Regions from separate parts of the Shewanella sp. YQ_9 genome, predicted to be linked through region 3. Evidence: predicted binding sites of a transcription regulator. Region 3 holds the regulator's gene; each other region holds the start of a gene.

Region 1 (5,922 bases), on a different contig from region 3:
CGCTGAAGGCTCTTTTGGCGCTGAGGGCTCTTCCTCAACCAAAGGCTCTTTGGGTGCGGAGGGCTCCCACTCAAGAATATGGGGATCATGGCTCTTGCTGCCGGCCTTGAGATCGTCGAAGAAGCCGGAATCCTTGTCGCTGCGTTGAGCGCTTTGTGGCGCGCTGTCGGTATCCCTGCTCTCATCGGCTAAAGTATCGGTTTCATCGGACTTCTTAGGCTCATCCAAGTCCTCAGCCTGCGACAAGCCTGCCAGCATGGCATCCAATTCGGCATCGCTGCGCTCAGTGGCATCATCAGACTCAACCTCTGAGCTATCTTCCTCGCCAGTCTCAGCTATCGCCTCATCAGCGTTATCTATCGCAATTACGTCATCCGCAAGCCCTGCCAACAAGGCGTCCAGATCTTCACTCTCTTCCTCAGCTTGAACCGGCTCTGCTTCAGCTTCCTGAGTCTCGACAGCATCGCCCAAGTCATCGAAGCCTGCCAGCAAGGCATCTATGTCTGCCTCTGTATCGCTGGAGTCTATGGCAACATTGTCATCTTCAAGCTCTGCGGCGATTGCGTCACTTAAGTCTTCCGTTTCAGTGCTCTCTTCTGCCGGCGAGTCGAATCCAGCCAACAAGGCATCAATGTCAGCTTCTTCGCCCAGCTCAGTATCAGCTGAGTCATCCTCATCCAGCTCGGCAGCAATGGCAGCGCTGAGATCTTCCTCAGCTTCAGTCTTACTATCGTCTTCAACTTGAGTACCGTCTTCAATTTGAGGTTCTGTGTCTTCTTTGACGTCAAACCCGGCCAGCAGCGCATCGAGATCGGCTTCCTGTGTCTCATCCAGAGTTTCTTCAGCCTGCTCATCTTCGGCCAATTCGGCAGCGATGGCGGCACTGAGATCTTCATCCTCATCAATGACTACAGCGCTGTCATCGGGCTGGCTCTCCAGATCCAAACTCTGCAGCTCTGTATCCAATTCAGGCTCGGAACTCTGCTCTTCGGGTTCGAGATTGAGATTCTGTTCAAGCTCGGCTTCAAAGCTCTGGTCGAAAGCAGCCGTCACATCTTCGGGTAAGGTTTCACTGAGCTCAGGCTCTGATGCTGGAACACTTTCGGCCTGCAACTCTTCAGGAATGGTTTCCTGTTTATCGGTATCGTCCAATCCGGCCAGCAGTGAGTCCAAGTCTTCTTCAGCGGGTTCTTCCTGCTCACCCGACTCCTGCTCGCCCATGGCTTCGGCCCAGAGATCATCGAGGGACTGGCCTTCATCTTCGGCCTCTTGGGCGTCATCCCCCTCTCCCGAGTCGATGAACATCTCCTGCGCCATGTCCATCTGCTCGTTGTCACTCTCAACTTCCGGCTCAGGCTGCAGCGCTGAGCTGTCGACATCCAGCAGTGAATCAATGGAATCGTCCGGATCATCATCCAGATGCACCGCCAATTCATCGTCGGCATTGGCCATCTCGGCTGTGGCCGCGCCGGCGACAGCCGCGGCAGCCATTGGAGCCGCTTCGGTCTGTGGTGCTTGGGCATCACTCTGTTTACGTCTGCGGCGCAGCATGCTCCATAGCAATAACAACAGCAGTACCGCGGGTATGGCCGCGGCCAGGGCCAGTAACAACGGGTTGTCCATCAGGCTGCGCCAGAGGTCGTCCGGCTCATTAGCCGTAGTGCTGGCAGCTTGAAGTTGCTGCTTGAGTTCAGCATTTTCGGCTTTGAGTTGCTGCTCCTGCTTTTTGCTGGCCTGCAGCGATTCTTCCAACACAGACAGACGCTGATTCAGTTCATCGATTTGCGCTTGCAGCCCTTGGTTATCGGTATTAGCCACTGTGAGCATGTCCTGCGCGCGTCCCAGTTCATCGGTCAGGCTCAGATTGCGGCTCTGCAGCGCTTCAATGCTGTTGTCGTCGGCCGTTTCCGGAGTTGCTTCCGTGGCTGCGTTTTCGGTTGTGGTGGCTGGCGATTTGTCTGCAGCCACTTGAGTTGGCTCAGTCGATGGCTCACTGACTTTCGGCTGCGCGCTGTTTTCCTTGGCACTTGTAGCTACCTTGGATGGCTGCGCCGCCGTTGGAGTTTGGGTGGCCGACGTTGGCTCTTTTGCGGCTTGGCTTTCACGCTCGGGGGCTTTGGCAGTTTCAATTTTGCCATCATCTGCTTTTAGCGGCTTACCGGAAGACCAGCTCTTGTCGTCCTGCTCGGCACGGGCTCTGGCCATACTCTGGGGAATAGCCTGCATCACCTCTTTAGAAGGGATCAGCAGTATCATGCCCCGTTCCAGGCTGTTGTAATTATTGGAGGTGAAGGCGTGCGGGTTGGCCTCAAATATAGCGGCCATGACCTGATAGATGCTGACACTGGAATCCGGTCTGACTTTCTGGGCAATGCTCCAAAAGGTGTCTGATGGCGTAGTCGGACCATACTGGCGTACCTGTTGGCGCACCTGACCATCAGGGCCGGTAATTTTCAGGCCTTCTGCATGGGCGGGTTCAATGAGAGTACCTTGGTTCAGGGCAAAAAAAGCGGCCATCAGGCCAACAAGATATGAAGTGCGAAAGTTCATCCATTCTTCCCTTTCAAGCGCTGGTTTCGCCAACTGACGACTGGCTTTAGGCATTTGTATTTATTGAGATTACTATAAACCAGAAATGTCCGCCCTGCTACTGTTCACATTTGCAAAACAAAAAAAGCCTGCTGCTTGCAGGCTTTTTCAACAGAAACAAAGAGTTCTAGAGATAATCGCGGATTAGGATTTCGCCTATCTGTACACTGTTGAGCGCAGCGCCCTTGCGGATATTGTCAGAGACCACCCAAAGATCTATACCCAGATCGTGGGAAATATCCTTGCGCACCCGGCCGACATACACAGGGTCACTACCGGCACCTTCGGTGACAGCTGTCGGATAATCATCATCATCTTCAAACAGCACCACGCCTTCGGCATCCCGCAATACCGCCTTGACTTCCGCGGCATCAACCGGCTGCAGCGTCTCGATATGAATCGCTTCCGAATGGCCATAGAACACAGGTACCCGTACCGCGGTAGGGTTCACCAAAACCTCGCTGTCGCCGAGGATCTTCTGGGTTTCCCAAACCATCTTCATCTCTTCTTTGGTGTAGCCATTTTCCATAAACTTATCTATATGCGGCAACACGTTGAAAGCTATCTGCTTATCATAAACCTTGGGCTCTGAAGGCAAGCCCTGCAGCAGCTTGGCAGATTGACCCGCCAACTCTTCAATCGCCTTTTTGCCTGTACCGGAAACCGACTGATACGTGGCCACATTGATACGGCTGATCCCAAAGGCATCATAGATAGGCTTGAGCGCCACCAACATCTGAATGGTTGAGCAGTTGGGATTGGCGATAATATTACGGTTACGGAAGTCGGCAATCGCCTGTGGATTGACCTCTGGAATAACCAATGGAATATCCAGGTCGTAACGGTAGTGGGAGGTGTTATCTATCACCACACAACCGGCATCGGCCGCTATCGGCGCCCACTTGGCCGAAACATCGCCACCGGCAGAGAAGAAGCCTATCTGCGCCTGAGTCCAGTCGAAGCTCTCCACATCGAGGATCTCTACCTGTTTACCGTGAAAACTCACAGTTTCACCGGCGCTGCGACTGCTGGCCAGTGGAAACAGATTCGCCACCGGGAAGTTACGCTCCTCGAGGATTTCTATCATGGTTTGACCCACAGCCCCTGAGGCACCCAATACGACAACGTTAAATTCCTGCGACATTTACAGACCGACTCCTGAAAAACCTAAATGAGACAACCAATCTACCCCAGAACCCCCGGCGTTTGAAAGAGTCAAAGCACTGAATTCTCGCCTATGGCGGTGATTTTTTCTCATGTCATCAAAACCTGCGGGGTTTTTCAGCATTTTCCGGAATTTTTCATCGTCATCACGTAGATCATAAATAAATCGGCATAGAGACAATAATGCCTTTTCATCGGGCATACTGCTGATATCGAGCCGGGAATTCCAGCGCTCGGGCAATAGAGTGGCAAGCGACTTGTCCGCCGGGCGATTGAGTATCGCCATCAAGGCCTGATATAACATGAAAGTGCCCCGGGCCTTGCCTTCCAGGCTGTAACCGGCAATATGCGGGGTAGCAAACTCCACCAGAGGCACCAGTTCCATCATGGGGTTGGGCTCCCCTTGCCAAACATCCAGTACCAACTTGAGGTCAGGCCGTTTGGCCTTGACCCGGATCAGCGCGCGATTGTCTATCACTTCACCGCGGCAGCAGTTAAGCAACCAGCAGCCGGGTTTCAATGTCTCCAGTCGCTGCTCGTCAAACAGATACCAAGTAGGATGTTCGCCATCCCTGGTCAGAGGTACGTGCAGACTAACAATATCGGCGCCGGCAATCAGTTCATCCAGGCTGACAAAACGGCGGCTGTCTCCAGCCTTGGCCAGTAAGGGGTCACAGAGCAAGGTTTTGATTCCGTAGGCTTCAAGGCAGCGCGCCAGCGCCGAGCCGGTATTGCCGGCGCCAACTATGCCAACGGTTTTACCCTTGAGCTGAGTATCAAACCTGTTGGCCAACTCCAACATGGCGATAAAAGCATACTCGCCAACTGCGGTGGCATTGCAACCTGGGGCATTGGAAAAGGGGATATTACGGGACGCCAGATAATCCTTGTCCACATGATCTGTCCCTATGGTGGCACTGCCGACAAACTTAAGTTTATGTGCGCCTGCCAGCAGCGCCTCATTGACCTTGGTGACCGAACGCACCAGCAAGACATCGGCATCGGCTACCGTTGCCGCATCCAGATGACGACCATCAACAGCCACTATCTCCCCCAGCTCGGCAAACAAGGGCTGCACATAGGGCATATTTTCATCAACCACCAACTTCATCGACTTTCCTGCTCTGTTGTGGATTAAGCCGCTATTCTATCAGCGGCCTGCAGACTTGTCTGAGTCCGGCGCACATTTAAGGAAGCTACTAACAAGTTCTGTGTCAGCTCATAAGCAAAGAAGGAAGCCATTCGGCTTCCTTCTTGTTTCACTGAATCAAGGCGCTTACTTGTACTTGCGCATCACCAGTGTGGCGTTGGTGCCGCCGAAACCGAAGCTATTGCTCATAACAGTGTTGAGCTCGGCGTCGCGGTATTCACGCACAATTGGCATACCTTCTGCGGCCGCGTCCAGATTGTCGATATTGATGGAAGGCGCGATAAACCCTCCTTCAAGCATCAACAGGCTGTATATAGCCTCATGAACACCGGCTGCGCCCAGGGCATGGCCTGTCAGCGACTTGGTTGAGGCAATCGCCGGTATCTGGCCGTCGAAAACTTCACGCAAGGCTTCCAGTTCACGCACATCACCGACAGGGGTAGAAGTACCGTGAGTGTTAACATAATCGATAGGTGTATCTACTGACTCCAGCGCCATCTTCATGCAGCGCACCGCACCTTCACCGCTTGGGGCAACCATGTCATAACCGTCTGATGAAGCGCCGTAGCCGATGACTTCGGCATAAATCTTGGCGCCACGGGCCAGCGCGTGCTCCAGCTCTTCGACAATCACTATGCCGCCGCCACCTGAGATAACAAAGCCATCACGGTCGGCATCATAGGTGCGGGAAGCTTTTTCCGGTGTGTCGTTATACTTGGTCGACAAGGCGCCCATAGCATCAAAACCCATGGTCAGGGTCCAGTCGATCTCTTCGGCGCCGCCGGCAAAGACCATATCCTGTTTACCCATCTGGATAAGTTCCACCGCGTGACCGATACAGTGCGCACTGGTGGCACAGGCCGAGCTGATGGAATAGTTCATCCCTTTAATTTTGAAGGGCGTCGCCAGACAGGCACTGGCAGTAGAAGACATAATCCGCGGCACAATATAAGGACCTACGCGCTTGACGCCTTTGGCACGCAAGGTGTCTGCCGCCTGAACCTGGTTGGAAGACGAAG
Region 2 (5,922 bases), on a different contig from region 3:
CTCAGGCTGCTCAACCCCTTGGTCAGAGCCAGAGATGGGCTGGAGGCCTTGGAGATGTTGGGCGACGGTCGGGTGCGCTGCCCCTATCTTATCTTGCTGGATCTCAATATGCCGCGGATGAATGGCCTGGAGTTTCTCAGCCATATCCGCAATGACCCTGTGCTGTCTCTCTCCGTGGTCTTTGTGTTGACCACCTCAAGCGCCGATGAAGACAAGGTTGAGGCTTATAAGCATCATGTGGCCGGCTATATGGTCAAACATGAAATAAGCGATGGTTTTTATAATATTTTCAATATGCTGGAAAGCTATTGGCGTATTGTTGAGTTGCCGGAAGCCTGAGGGATGGAAAGCATGAATCTGCTGTTGATCGATGATGATGAGATAGACAGAGCCGCTATCATCCGCGCCCTGGATCAATCGTCACTGGCGTTCAAGGTGATGGAGGCCAACTGTGCCCAGAGTGGCTTGGAGTTCGCCTGCCAGCAGCGTTTCGACGGCATACTGCTCGACTATATGTTGCCCGATGCCAATGGTCTGGAAGTATTGAGCCGCCTCAATGAATCGGCCGGAGAGCAAACCGCGGTAGTGATGATCTCCCGTTATGAAGACGACAAGCTGGCGCAGCGTTGCATCGAGTTGGGGGCGCAGGATTTTCTGCTCAAGGATGAAGTGAATACCAGCCGCTTGACCCGTGCTATCCGCAATGCCAAGCAAAGGGCTTCCATGGCGTTGGCATTGCGCCAAAGCCACGAGAAACTCAAAGAGCTGGCCGAACATGATTCCCTGACCAAGCTGGTCAATCGTTACGGTTTTGAGCTCTGTCTGAACCGTACCTTGAGTCAGGTCAAGCGTCATCAGGACATGCTGGCGGTGATCCTCTTGGATCTGGATGATTTCAAGGGTATCAACGACACCTTAGGGCACCAGGTGGGGGATATCCTACTGGTGGAAGTGGCCAACCGTCTCAGTGCGGCGCTCAGGGAAGGGGATCTCATTGCCCGTCTCGGCGGCGATGAATTTGTAGTGCTGGTGACCGAGTCGGAGAATCGTTACTTCCCGATGGCGGTGGCCAACAGGCTGCAAAGGGCCTTTGAAGAGCCTTTCCCTCTGGGGGAACATGATGTGCTTATCGGCGCCAGTATTGGCATTGCAGTGTACAGCGATTCTGTCTGTGACAGCTCTGAGTTGCTCAAGTGTGCCGACATTGCCATGTATCGCGCCAAGAAGGTGGGCCGCAACCAGATCCAGTTCTATTCCGAAGAGTTGGCCAGAGAAGTCAGGTTTCGCAACCGCATCGAGATGGGCCTGAGAACCGCGCTGGAGCGGGATGAATTCAGGGTCTTTTATCAGGGGAAATTCGATGCGATTTCCGGCGAGCTGTTGGGAATGGAGGCCTTGCTGCGCTGGCAACATCCTGAAGATGGCCTGCTGGCGCCGGACAGTTTCCTGCCGATAGCCGAAGAGATAGGCCTGGTAGATGAGATAGGCGAGTGGGTGTTGGCACAGGCCTGCGCGCAAACCGTCAAGTGGCTGGCCATGCTGGCTCCGGTAGGCAAGCAGTTATCTGTGGCGGTTAACCTGTCACCGTCGCAGATCATTCGTGAAACCCTGTATCAGACCATAGTCAGGGTATTGCAGCAAACCGGGCTGCCGGCTTCGCTGCTGGAGTTGGAGCTCACCGAAAATGCCTTGATAGAGGAACCGCTGGAACTGGCCAAGGTACTGGAGCGGATAGCTGCACTGGGAGTTGTTTTCTCTCTGGATGATTTTGGCACCGGCTTTTCATCCCTCGAACACATCAAGTACTTTCCCATCAATGTGCTGAAAATCGACAAGAGTTTTGTGGCTTCGGTCGAACAGGATGAACGCGGCAAGCGTCTGTTGTCGGCCTTGATCAACTTTGCCAACGGCTTTAACGTGGTGTCAGTAGCCGAGGGCATAGAAACCGAGGCGCAGGCGCAGTTTTGCCGTGAGCGGGGCTGTAACCTGCTGCAGGGGTATCTCTATTGTCGGCCGATTCAGCCCCAGGATTTTGAAACCCAGCATATTTTACCTTTGCTGACCGAGGGGGATGTTTGATTTTACTTGCCTATTGGCAAGGGATAGTCAAAGATGCCACTTCTCTTGCTGGGCCATAACTCTTTGGCGGATCACTCAAACATGAAAATCGGTATTCTCTCTCAATTTCCCGAGCTCTATTCTACCCGCAGGCTGGTGGAAGCCTGTGAGGGACGTGGTCATCAGGCCAGGGTGATCAATCCACTCAACTGTTATATGAACATCAACTCGGTGCAGCCCAGTATTCATCTTGAAGGTGAGGAACTCAGCGGTTTTGATGCCATTATCCCGAGGATCCATGCCAGTGTGACTTTCTATGGCTGTGCCCTGGTGCGCCAGTTCGAGATGATGGGGGTGTACGCCGCCAATGACTCTATCTCCATAGCCCGCTCAAGGGATAAGCTGCGGGCACTGCAGTTGCTTTCCCGGAAAGGGGTGGGTATGCCGGTCACAGGTTTTGCCAGCAAGCCGGATGATATTCCTGATCTCATCGCCATGGTGGGTGGTGCGCCGCTGGTGATAAAGCTTTTGGAAGGCACCCAGGGGATAGGCGTGGTGCTGGCCGAAACCAAAAAGGCCGCCGAGAGCGTTATTGAAGCCTTTCTGGGGCTTAAGGCCAATATTCTGGTGCAGGAATATATCAAAGAAGCCAACGGCAGTGATATTCGCTGCTTTGTGGTGGGCGACAAGGTGGTTGCGGCCATGAAACGTCAGGGCCCGGAGGGGGATTTTCGCTCCAATCTGCATTTGGGCGGCAGCGCCGAGAAAATCAAGATTACCCCTCAGGAGCGCAAGACAGCCATTGATGCGGTCAAGGCGATGGGGCTGGCTGTTGCCGGGGTGGATATTCTTCGCTCCGAGCGCGGCGCCTTGGTGCTTGAAGTCAATTCGGCTCCGGGTATTGAAGGTATAGAGTTAACCACAGGTATCAAGGTGGCCGAGCCGATAGTGGAGCATATCGAAAAAATGGTTGCCGCCCGTAAACGCAATCGTCCTGTCATCGCCTGATTGCGCCTCGGGCTTTCCCATCCTTAGAATTCGAACTCATAGACATAGCTGAGCACTATCTTGGCATCGTCGTCCGGCAGATCCGTATCGGCCACCATAAAGGAGACTGAGCCTATGCCGGTTTCCTTGCTGATGGCCAAGTGGTAGTCGGCGTAGTCGGAAACCCCGAACCAACTCTGCACCACATCACCGTCTGAATAACCATAGTGTGCCGTCAGCGTCACGGTTTCCGTGATGGGATAGCTGAACCCGGCGTGGATATAGCTCAAATCCTTGTTATCCATTGGCGCAGCGGCCACGTCATCACCGGCGTTAACCACCTTGGCATAACCCAACTCAAACCACTTCCAGCTGAGAGTCAGCGCCAGCTCACCAAAGTCGATATCGCCTTCGGCATCCGGGTAGCCATAGTAGAGATAGCTGATGTCATAGCCAAAGTCTTCGCCTATGGTGCCGGAGTAACCACCGTAAAAATCGAGCTCGTAACTGGTATCGTCACCAAAGTCGACATTGGAGGCCCAGGTTCCCAGGTAAAAACCCGAGTCGTGGCTATAGTCTATACCGCCTTGAACGGCGACAGAGTCATCCGTCTGGGTGGTGCCGCGCCACAGATAGTTGGAGGCGGCACCTATATTCCCCGATACAGCGGCCTGGGCTTCGCCGGCCACCAACAACAGACCTGCAATAACTGACAGTGAAAACTTGGTGTGTTTCATTCTCATCCCCTCGATGGTTTGGGTTCTGGAGCCGGGCAAGCTTGACCGGTGCAGATACTCGTTATTGTCTGTGCGGAATGAGCGAATCCTGTGCCAAGTTTAAATAGGCATTAAATACATGTGGTTAGCTTTTGAGTGTGATGCAGGTTAAGGAAATGTTGCATTTCGCTGGGGCGGGTTGCACTTTTTTTGTGCAATGGAGTGTTGGGAACCTCAGGCAATAAAAAACGCCTCAATATGAGGCGCTTTCATCCGTGAAAAGCGGCTTAGTTGACGCTGTCACGCAGTGCCTTGCCGGCCTTGAACTTGGGAATAGTGGCGGCAGGGATTTGGATCTCTTTACCGGTTTGCGGGTTACGACCAGTGCGGGCTGCACGGGTTGAAGTTTCGAAAGAGCCAAAGCCTACGATGGAGATTTTAGTTCCTTCTTTCATGGCATCGGTCACTGCTACTTCGAACGACTTGAGTGCGCGGGCAGCTTCTGCCTTGGACAGGTTGGCGTGTTCTGCCATTTTAGCGATCAGTTCAGTTTTGTTCATCTGGAGCGTCTCTTCTTTCCGTCGATAAGTTATTATTGCCCATCTAACATGCCATAAGGTTTTTGGCTTGAAAAGGCCTTTCAGCGGGCTTCTTGGGCTTTATCCGCTATTTTTTAACCAAAAAGACACAAAATTGTGAGCCGGTCGCCGATTTCCTTAAATTCAGTGCGATCTAGTCAGACTTTTCCTGCTGCAAAAAGCGCTTGGTCCTGCCGGAAAAAGCCACCCAATACTGGAATAACAGCAAGGCCAGCAACACAGCCGCCAGCGGCAGCAAGGGGATATTTCGCCCTGCCAGCTCCAGTTTGACATCCTGCGGCGTAATCTGCAGTGCAACCAAAGCCGTAGTGGCAAATGCCATGAGTCCCAGAGTCTGAATAAAGAGATAGATACGCAATGCCCACAATGACCAGGATGTGCGCATTACTATGCCTACCAATACAGGGATGACTCCCAAGGTAAACAGATCCACAGCGCCGGTGCTGATGGTGCGCCACAGTGCTACCACAGCCAGTACCAGGTAGAGGATACAAAGCAGTACCAATGGTATTGGTCTTGAAATGGACATAAATGACTCCTGTGAGAAATTGGCCTAAGTCTATGGAAAGCCCTGGGGGGAGTCCAGCCGGATTTTAATCGCTTTTTGCGGTAAAATAACCGCCGACATTTTTGGCAGGATAACACTCAATGACAGAAGAGCAGTTTTGGGAGCTGGTCAGCCGCGACTATCCAGAACAGGACCAACAACAACTCCAGGCGCGTTTGACCGAAAAACTGCAAGGTCTTAGCGATGATGAGCTGGCAGAGTTTGATAAACACTTTGCCCGGCAGCTCAGGCTGAGTTACAGCTGGGATCTCTGGGGAGCTGCTTACATCATCGCCGGAGTCGATTCAGATTATGGCTTTGCCGAGTTTCGCAACTTCCTGGTGACTCTGGGTAAGGAGCGTTATCAGGCGGCCTGCAATGCAGCGGATTCGCTGGGGGAACTGGATGTTTGGCCGCAGCTGAATGGCTATGCTTATCCTTTTGTTGAGGAGATAGATCTGCTGGCCGGCCAGCTATACGAGACCCGTACCGGGAAAGAGTTGCCTTTTGTGCCTTCGGGGCTGAGTCAGCCCAAGGGTAAACGTTTCAACGATCAACCCAAGGCATTGCGCAAGCTTTACCCCAAGCTCAGCGCCCGTTTCCCTTTCTAAGCAGGCTTAGTCGTTGCGCATCTGCTCGCACTGAAAGCCTTGGCGGCGGGAGTCGAAGCGGCAGTAGCTGCCACACTCCCAAGGTGCCCCCTCCGAGGCCTGGGACTTCTCGATGGCAAACGCCTTACAGCTGGCATAGTCGCCAAAATCGTCCTCTTTGATATAACGCCCCGAATCGAAGCCATGGGTATAAATGAAGGCGCTCCAGGTTTCCGGCCCCTTGGGTTTGGCATCCTGATTGATGGCGACGAGAACAATTCCCAGGGCGGTAAATAGTCCCAAGGTAATCAGCAAAGACGGCGAAAATTTCACTGGCGCTCCTGTTGTGACTGGTTTTTAGCTCTGCTATTAGATTACTTCCTCGGGCCTGACTCAAGCAGCCTTGTGTTAAAGCTTGTTGGGGC
Region 3 (5,922 bases):
GGATCTGGACACCATGATCATGACCTCAGATCGCGAGATCCTGATCGAAGGCAAAGACTTTAATATCAAGGGATCCGGCCTGTACGCCGATCTCAATGCTCAGCAAGTGAAGCTGACCAGTCAGGTGAAAGGAACCTATGAAACCAAGTAAGCTTTTTATCGGTGCCCTCTTGTGCATCACAAGCCTGTCGGCAGTGGCCATTGAAGAAGATCTGCTGCAAAAAGTACAGATCAGCGCCGCCAATCAGTTTGCCGATATCAAAAACAAGCGTGTGGTATACGGCGGGCCTGTCACAGTCACCCAGGGCAGTTTGAAACTGCTGGCCGATGAACTCACGGCTTACACAGAAGACAAGAGTGGCGAGCGGATCCTGGTGGCCAAGGGCTCACCCGCTACCTATACCCAGAAACTGGAAGACGGCCGTCTGGCCAGTGCCAAGGCCAAAGAGATCCACTACAACATAGACAGTCGTATCATGACCCTGCTGGGCCAGGCCAAAGTAGAACAAGACGGCAGCGAAGTAACCGCCGAGAAGATAGTCTACGACATCAACAAGCAGCAGCTGGAAGCGGAAAGCAGCGGCAAAGGCCAAGACAGGGTAACCACTGTTATCCAGCCGGAAAACTATCAGGATCTCAACAAGAAAGAACAGCAGCAGGAGCCGCAATGACCAGCACCCTGACGGCACAGAATCTGGCAAAGAGTTACAAGAAACGCAACGTCGTCAAAGACGTCAGCCTGTCGGTCAATACCGGCCAAATCGTGGGGCTGCTGGGCCCCAACGGGGCTGGCAAGACCACCACCTTCTACATGGTGGTTGGGCTGGTACAGAGTGACAAGGGCCGTATCTTCATTGACGACGACGAGCTGACCCTGGATCCCATGCACCTGCGAGCCCGTAAAGGCATAGGCTACCTGCCACAGGAAGCCAGTATTTTCCGCAAGCTGTCGGTGCATGACAACATCATGGCCGTGCTGCAAACCCGCAAAGAACTCAACAGCGACGAGCGCGAGGAACAACTCGAACAGTTGCTGGAAGAATTCCATATTACCCACATACGTGACAGCCTGGGGATGTCCCTCTCCGGCGGCGAACGCCGCCGGGTGGAAATCGCCCGGGCATTGGCCGCCAATCCACAGTTCATTTTGCTGGATGAGCCGTTCGCCGGTGTGGATCCCATCTCAGTTATCGATATCAAGAAAATCATCGAACAGCTTAAGTCCCGCGGTTTGGGGGTGCTGATCACAGACCACAATGTTCGCGAAACACTCGACGTTTGTGAGCGAGCCTACATAGTCAGCCATGGGCAGTTGATCGCCGAGGGCACACCCGCTGAAATCTTGGACAACCAGCAAGTGCGTGCTGTGTACTTAGGCGAACAATTCAGGCTATAGTTAGGATCATGTCATCCGGTGGCAATTCCGGGTATTATAGTTTGTTATTATTGAATTTTTTCCTTGAAAAATAACGAGTAGGGATTAGCGGTATAATGAAAGCGTCACTCCAGCTCAAACTGGGTCAACAGTTGACCATGACACCTCAGTTGCAACAGGCTATTCGCCTGCTGCAACTGTCGTCCCTTGAGCTGCAGCAGGAAATCCAGGAAGCCTTGGAAGCCAACCCTCTGTTGGAAATGGCCGAGGACAACCAGGATGACGCTATCGACGACAACCACAAGGAAAACGACGCCGGCGAGTTGAGCGCCAAGCAGGAAGATGGTTCCACGGTAGAAACCTCAGAGGCATTGAACAATGAGTCTATGCCGGATGAATTACCTATGGATACCACCTGGGACGAAGTCTTTACCGCCGCCAGCGCCTCAGGGCCGGCCATGGGCCGTGAAGATGATATGCCCTTCCAGGGTGAAACCAGCGAAGGTCTCTATGAACATCTGGAATGGCAGAAGAACCTGACCCCGTTTTCCGATACCGACGACGCCATTGCCACCGCCATTATTGATGCCATCGACGAGCAGGGCTATCTGACCCAGAGCACAGAGGAGATCCTCGAAGCCATGGGCAACCCTGAGATTGAGCTCGATGAAGTCGAGGCAGTACTCAAGCGGATCCAGCACTTTGACCCTGTCGGCATCGCCTCCAGAGATCTGCGCGAATGCCTGCTGATCCAGTTGCAACAGTTCAACACCGACACCCCACATCTGGCCGACGCCCGCTTGTTGATTGACGAACATCTGGATCTCATTGCTGCCCGTGACTTCCGCACCCTGATGCGCAAGACCAAGCTCAAGGAAGATCAACTGCGTGACGCCATCAACCTTATCCAGAGTCTCAATCCCCGCCCCGGCTTGCTGGTGCAGCCGATGGACGAGGAATATGTGATCCCTGATGTCAGTGTCTGGAAGAAAAACGGCCGCTGGGTAGTAGAACTCAACCCGGACTGTATGCCCAAACTCGGGATCAATCAGCAGTATGCTGCCATGGCCCGTAGCGCCCGCAGTCAATCAGACAGCCAGTTTATTCGTGGTCATCTTCAGGAAGCCAAATGGTTTATCAAGAGCCTGGAGAGCCGCAACGACACCCTGCTCAAGGTGGCCAACTGTATAGTGCAGTTCCAGCAGGGATTTTTTGAATATGGTGAAGAGGCCATGAAACCCATGGTGCTCAACGATATTGCCGAGGCGGTCGAGATGCATGAATCGACCATCTCCAGGGTCACCACTCAAAAGTATATGCATACCCCCAGGGGAATATTTGAATTGAAGTACTTCTTCTCCAGCCATGTCGGCACCGAAGATGGCGGAGAATGCTCTTCCACGGCGATCAGGGCTTTTATCAAGAAGCTCGTGGCAGCGGAAAACCAGAAGAAGCCTTTGAGCGACAGCAAGATGGCGCAACTTCTGGCAGAACAGGGAATCAACGTTGCAAGACGCACCATAGCCAAGTATCGCGAGGCTATGATGATACCACCGTCGAACCAGCGTAAGAGTTTATAAATCCACAGTTGGAAATTGGAGGAATCTTTCTATGCAAATCAACCTGACAGGACATCATATCGAGATCACCGACTCACTGCGTGACTACGTGGAAAGTAAGTTTTCTAAACTTGAACGCCATTTCGAACAGATCAATAATGTGCACGTTGTGCTCAATGTACAAAAACTGCAACAGATAGCCGAAGCCAAGATCCACCTCACAGGCGGCGAAGTCTATGCAACTTCTGAACATGCCGACATGTATGCCGCCATCGACGTTCTGATTGATAAATTGGATCGTCAGGTCATTAAACACAAAGAAAAGCTGACAAAACACTAACGATGGAACTGAGTACCATCCTGCGGCCGGAGTGCACTACCTGTGCCACTCCGGGCAGTAAGAAAAAGGTACTGGAGCTGATTAGCGATCTCGCTAGCGCCCAGTACCCCACCCTTTCCTCTCAAGCGATTTTTGAAAGCCTTTTGGCCCGCGAAAAGATGGGGAGCACAGGTATAGGTAATGGTATTGCGATTCCGCATGGCAGACTACCGGACATTACAGAGCCGATTGCCGTGCTGGTCAAATGCGAAGAGCCTATCGCCTTCGATGCCATAGACAACCAGCCGGTGGACATACTGTTCGCCCTCCTGGTGCCCGCAGATCAATGTCAGCAACACCTGAGTACCCTATCCGCCATGGCTGAAAAGCTCAGCGATAAGGCGATACTCAAGCAGTTGCGAAAATCCAGCGACGAAACAGAACTCTATCAGGTGATCACAGGATGAAACTCGCCATAGTCTCAGGCCGCTCCGGTTCCGGAAAATCCGTTGCCCTCAGGGTACTCGAAGACCTGGGTTACTACTGTGTGGATAATCTCCCCCTGCCCATGATTGGCAGCCTGTTGGAAAACCTCCGTGGCAGCAATGATCTGGTCGCCATCAGCATAGATGTGCGCAATATGCCGGATCAGGAAAAGGTGCTGGAACAACAGTTGGCGGCCTTGCCGGAAAACACCCAACTGACCAGCTTCTTCCTCAACGCCTCTGATAAAGTGCTTCTGAAGCGCTACAGCGAAACCCGCAGACTGCACCCCCTGTCCAAGAGCAAAGTCTCACTACAGGATGCCATCAAGCTCGAAGGCAAGCTGCTGGAACCCATGTCGAAACTGGTGGATCACTACATAGACACCTCGGCGCTGAACATCTATGAACTCAGTGACACAGTGCGGGAAATTCTGCTTGGCAGTGTCGATAAAGAGCTGGTGATCAACTTCGAGTCGTTCGGCTTTAAGCATGGTATGCCTCAGGAAGCCGACTTCATGTTTGATGTGCGCTTTCTGCCCAACCCTCACTGGGAGCCGGCGCTCAGGCCACTGACCGGGCTGGATGAAGCTGTGCAGGAGTTTCTCAGCCGCCAGCCACTGGTGAACAAGTTTATCTGGCAGATAGAAAATCTATTGGAAACTTGGCTGCCGCACCTGGAACGCAACAACCGCAGTTACCTCACCATAGCCATAGGCTGCACCGGCGGCCAGCATAGATCTGTCTATGTCGCTGAGCAGCTCGCCAAGCGTTTTGGCAACAGCAAACACAAGGTACAGGCCCGTCACCGGGAGCTGAGTAATGGCAAAGGTTGAACGGGAAGTCACCATAGTCAATAAGCTGGGCCTGCATGCCCGCGCCGCCACTAAGCTGGCGGTGCTGGCCAGCGAGTTCGAAGCCGATATCACCCTGATCCAAGGCGAGAAAAAAGCCTCGGCCGCCAGTGTGCTTGGGCTCTTGATGCTGGAAACCGGCCAAGGCAAGAGTATTCGCCTCATCGCCGAAGGCCCGGATGCCGAACCCGCGATGGACGCTATCTGCGCCCTGATCAACGCCCGTTTCGACGAAGCCAGCTAAAGCCTTAGCGCTGCACTCTTTGTTTCTATAACACCCCAGTCTTGAGGTAACATATCCTCGCTTTGCATCACAGGGGGAACTGCATGCCAATAGAAGCGCTCGACCAAGAGCTGACAGAACAACGTCTTACTCAACTAAACCAAGCTCTTAGCAGTGGTATGTTCGTGCATGTGCGCGACATGCTGCAGCGAATGACGGCTTCGGATATCGCCTTTATTCTCGAATCTTCACCGCCGCGTACCCGTCAGGTACTCTGGCAACTGGTGGATCAGGAGCAGAGCGGCGAGATCCTCGAAGAGCTGGGTGAGGATATGAAAGACCAGCTGATCAGCCTTATGAGTCCTGAGCGTTTGGCGCGAGCGACCGCGGGTATGGATACCGATGACCTGGCCTATGTGCTGCGGAGCCTTCCCGATACCCTCTACAAGCAGGTACTGCACTCCATGAGTGCGCAGGACAGGGCCAGGGTCGAACAGGCGCTCTCTTATCCGGAAGACAGCGCCGGTAGTCTGATGAATACAGATACTGTGACCCTGAGGCCTGACGTCAATGTCGATGTGGTGCTGCGTTATCTGCGCCAAAGAGGCGAATTGCCTGAAGCCACTGATACCCTCTATGTGGTGGACAGGCGCGACATATTACTCGGCGGCGTCAAGCTCTCCAGCCTGCTAACCTGTAATCCCACCGCCGGGATCCGCAGCATAATGGATCCCGAACTTGAGAGCATTCCCGTCACCATGCCGGACAATGAAGTGGCCCAACTGTTTGAACGCCACGACTGGGTCTCGGCGCCAGTGGTCGACAGCGAAGGCCATCTGCTTGGGCGGATCACCATTGATGACGTGGTGGACGTTATCCGAGAAGACGCCGAACACTCCATGATGGGTATGGCGGGGATGGACGATGATGAAGACACCTTCGGCCCCGTGTTCAAGAGTGCCTTTCGCCGCTCCCTATGGCTGACCTTCAACCTGTTTGCCGCCCTGCTGGCCGCCTCGGTCAGCAATATGTTTGAAGGCACGCTGGAAAAATTCGCCACTATAGCAATTCTGATGACCATAGTGCCCAGCATGGGCGGCGTTGCCGGCA

The links. The regulator sigma-54, encoded in region 3, starts transcription at its own class of promoters, with help from an activator protein. The targets are predictions, from matches to a motif close to GTTGGCACGNNNNTNGNNT.
Region 1: the regulator sigma-54 is predicted to act here: its motif matches at 2,566-2,584, upstream of ACF8D4_RS04200 (FimV/HubP family polar landmark protein).
Region 2: the regulator sigma-54 is predicted to act here: its motif matches at 3,862-3,880, upstream of ACF8D4_RS12720 (TorF family putative porin).

The regions. Positions count from the first base shown of each region.
Region 1 is NZ_JBICJO010000014.1:136,959-142,880, forward strand. Features, by position in the region: gene ACF8D4_RS04200 (FimV/HubP family polar landmark protein) at 1-2,550, opposite strand, end outside; gene ACF8D4_RS04205 (aspartate-semialdehyde dehydrogenase) at 2,717-3,733, opposite strand; gene ACF8D4_RS04210 (4-phosphoerythronate dehydrogenase) at 3,734-4,864, opposite strand; gene fabB (beta-ketoacyl-ACP synthase I) at 5,030-5,922, opposite strand, start outside.
Region 2 is NZ_JBICJO010000039.1:146,893-152,814, reverse strand. Features, by position in the region: gene ACF8D4_RS12735 (response regulator) at 1-339, shown strand, start outside; gene ACF8D4_RS12730 (bifunctional diguanylate cyclase/phosphodiesterase) at 352-2,079, shown strand; gene rimK (30S ribosomal protein S6--L-glutamate ligase) at 2,161-3,066, shown strand; gene ACF8D4_RS12720 (TorF family putative porin) at 3,090-3,782, opposite strand; gene ACF8D4_RS12715 (HU family DNA-binding protein) at 4,049-4,321, opposite strand; gene ACF8D4_RS12710 (hypothetical protein) at 4,494-4,889, opposite strand; gene ACF8D4_RS12705 (DUF4240 domain-containing protein) at 5,009-5,518, shown strand; gene ACF8D4_RS12700 (hypothetical protein) at 5,525-5,830, opposite strand.
Region 3 is NZ_JBICJO010000065.1:8,200-14,121, forward strand. Features, by position in the region: gene lptC (LPS export ABC transporter periplasmic protein LptC) at 1-151, shown strand, start outside; gene lptA (lipopolysaccharide transport periplasmic protein LptA) at 138-671, shown strand; gene lptB (LPS export ABC transporter ATP-binding protein) at 668-1,396, shown strand; gene ACF8D4_RS18065 (RNA polymerase factor sigma-54) at 1,492-2,955, shown strand; gene hpf (ribosome hibernation promoting factor) at 2,987-3,274, shown strand; gene ptsN (PTS IIA-like nitrogen regulatory protein PtsN) at 3,277-3,720, shown strand; gene rapZ (RNase adapter RapZ) at 3,717-4,571, shown strand; gene ACF8D4_RS18085 (HPr family phosphocarrier protein) at 4,558-4,833, shown strand; gene mgtE (magnesium transporter) at 4,917-5,922, shown strand, end outside.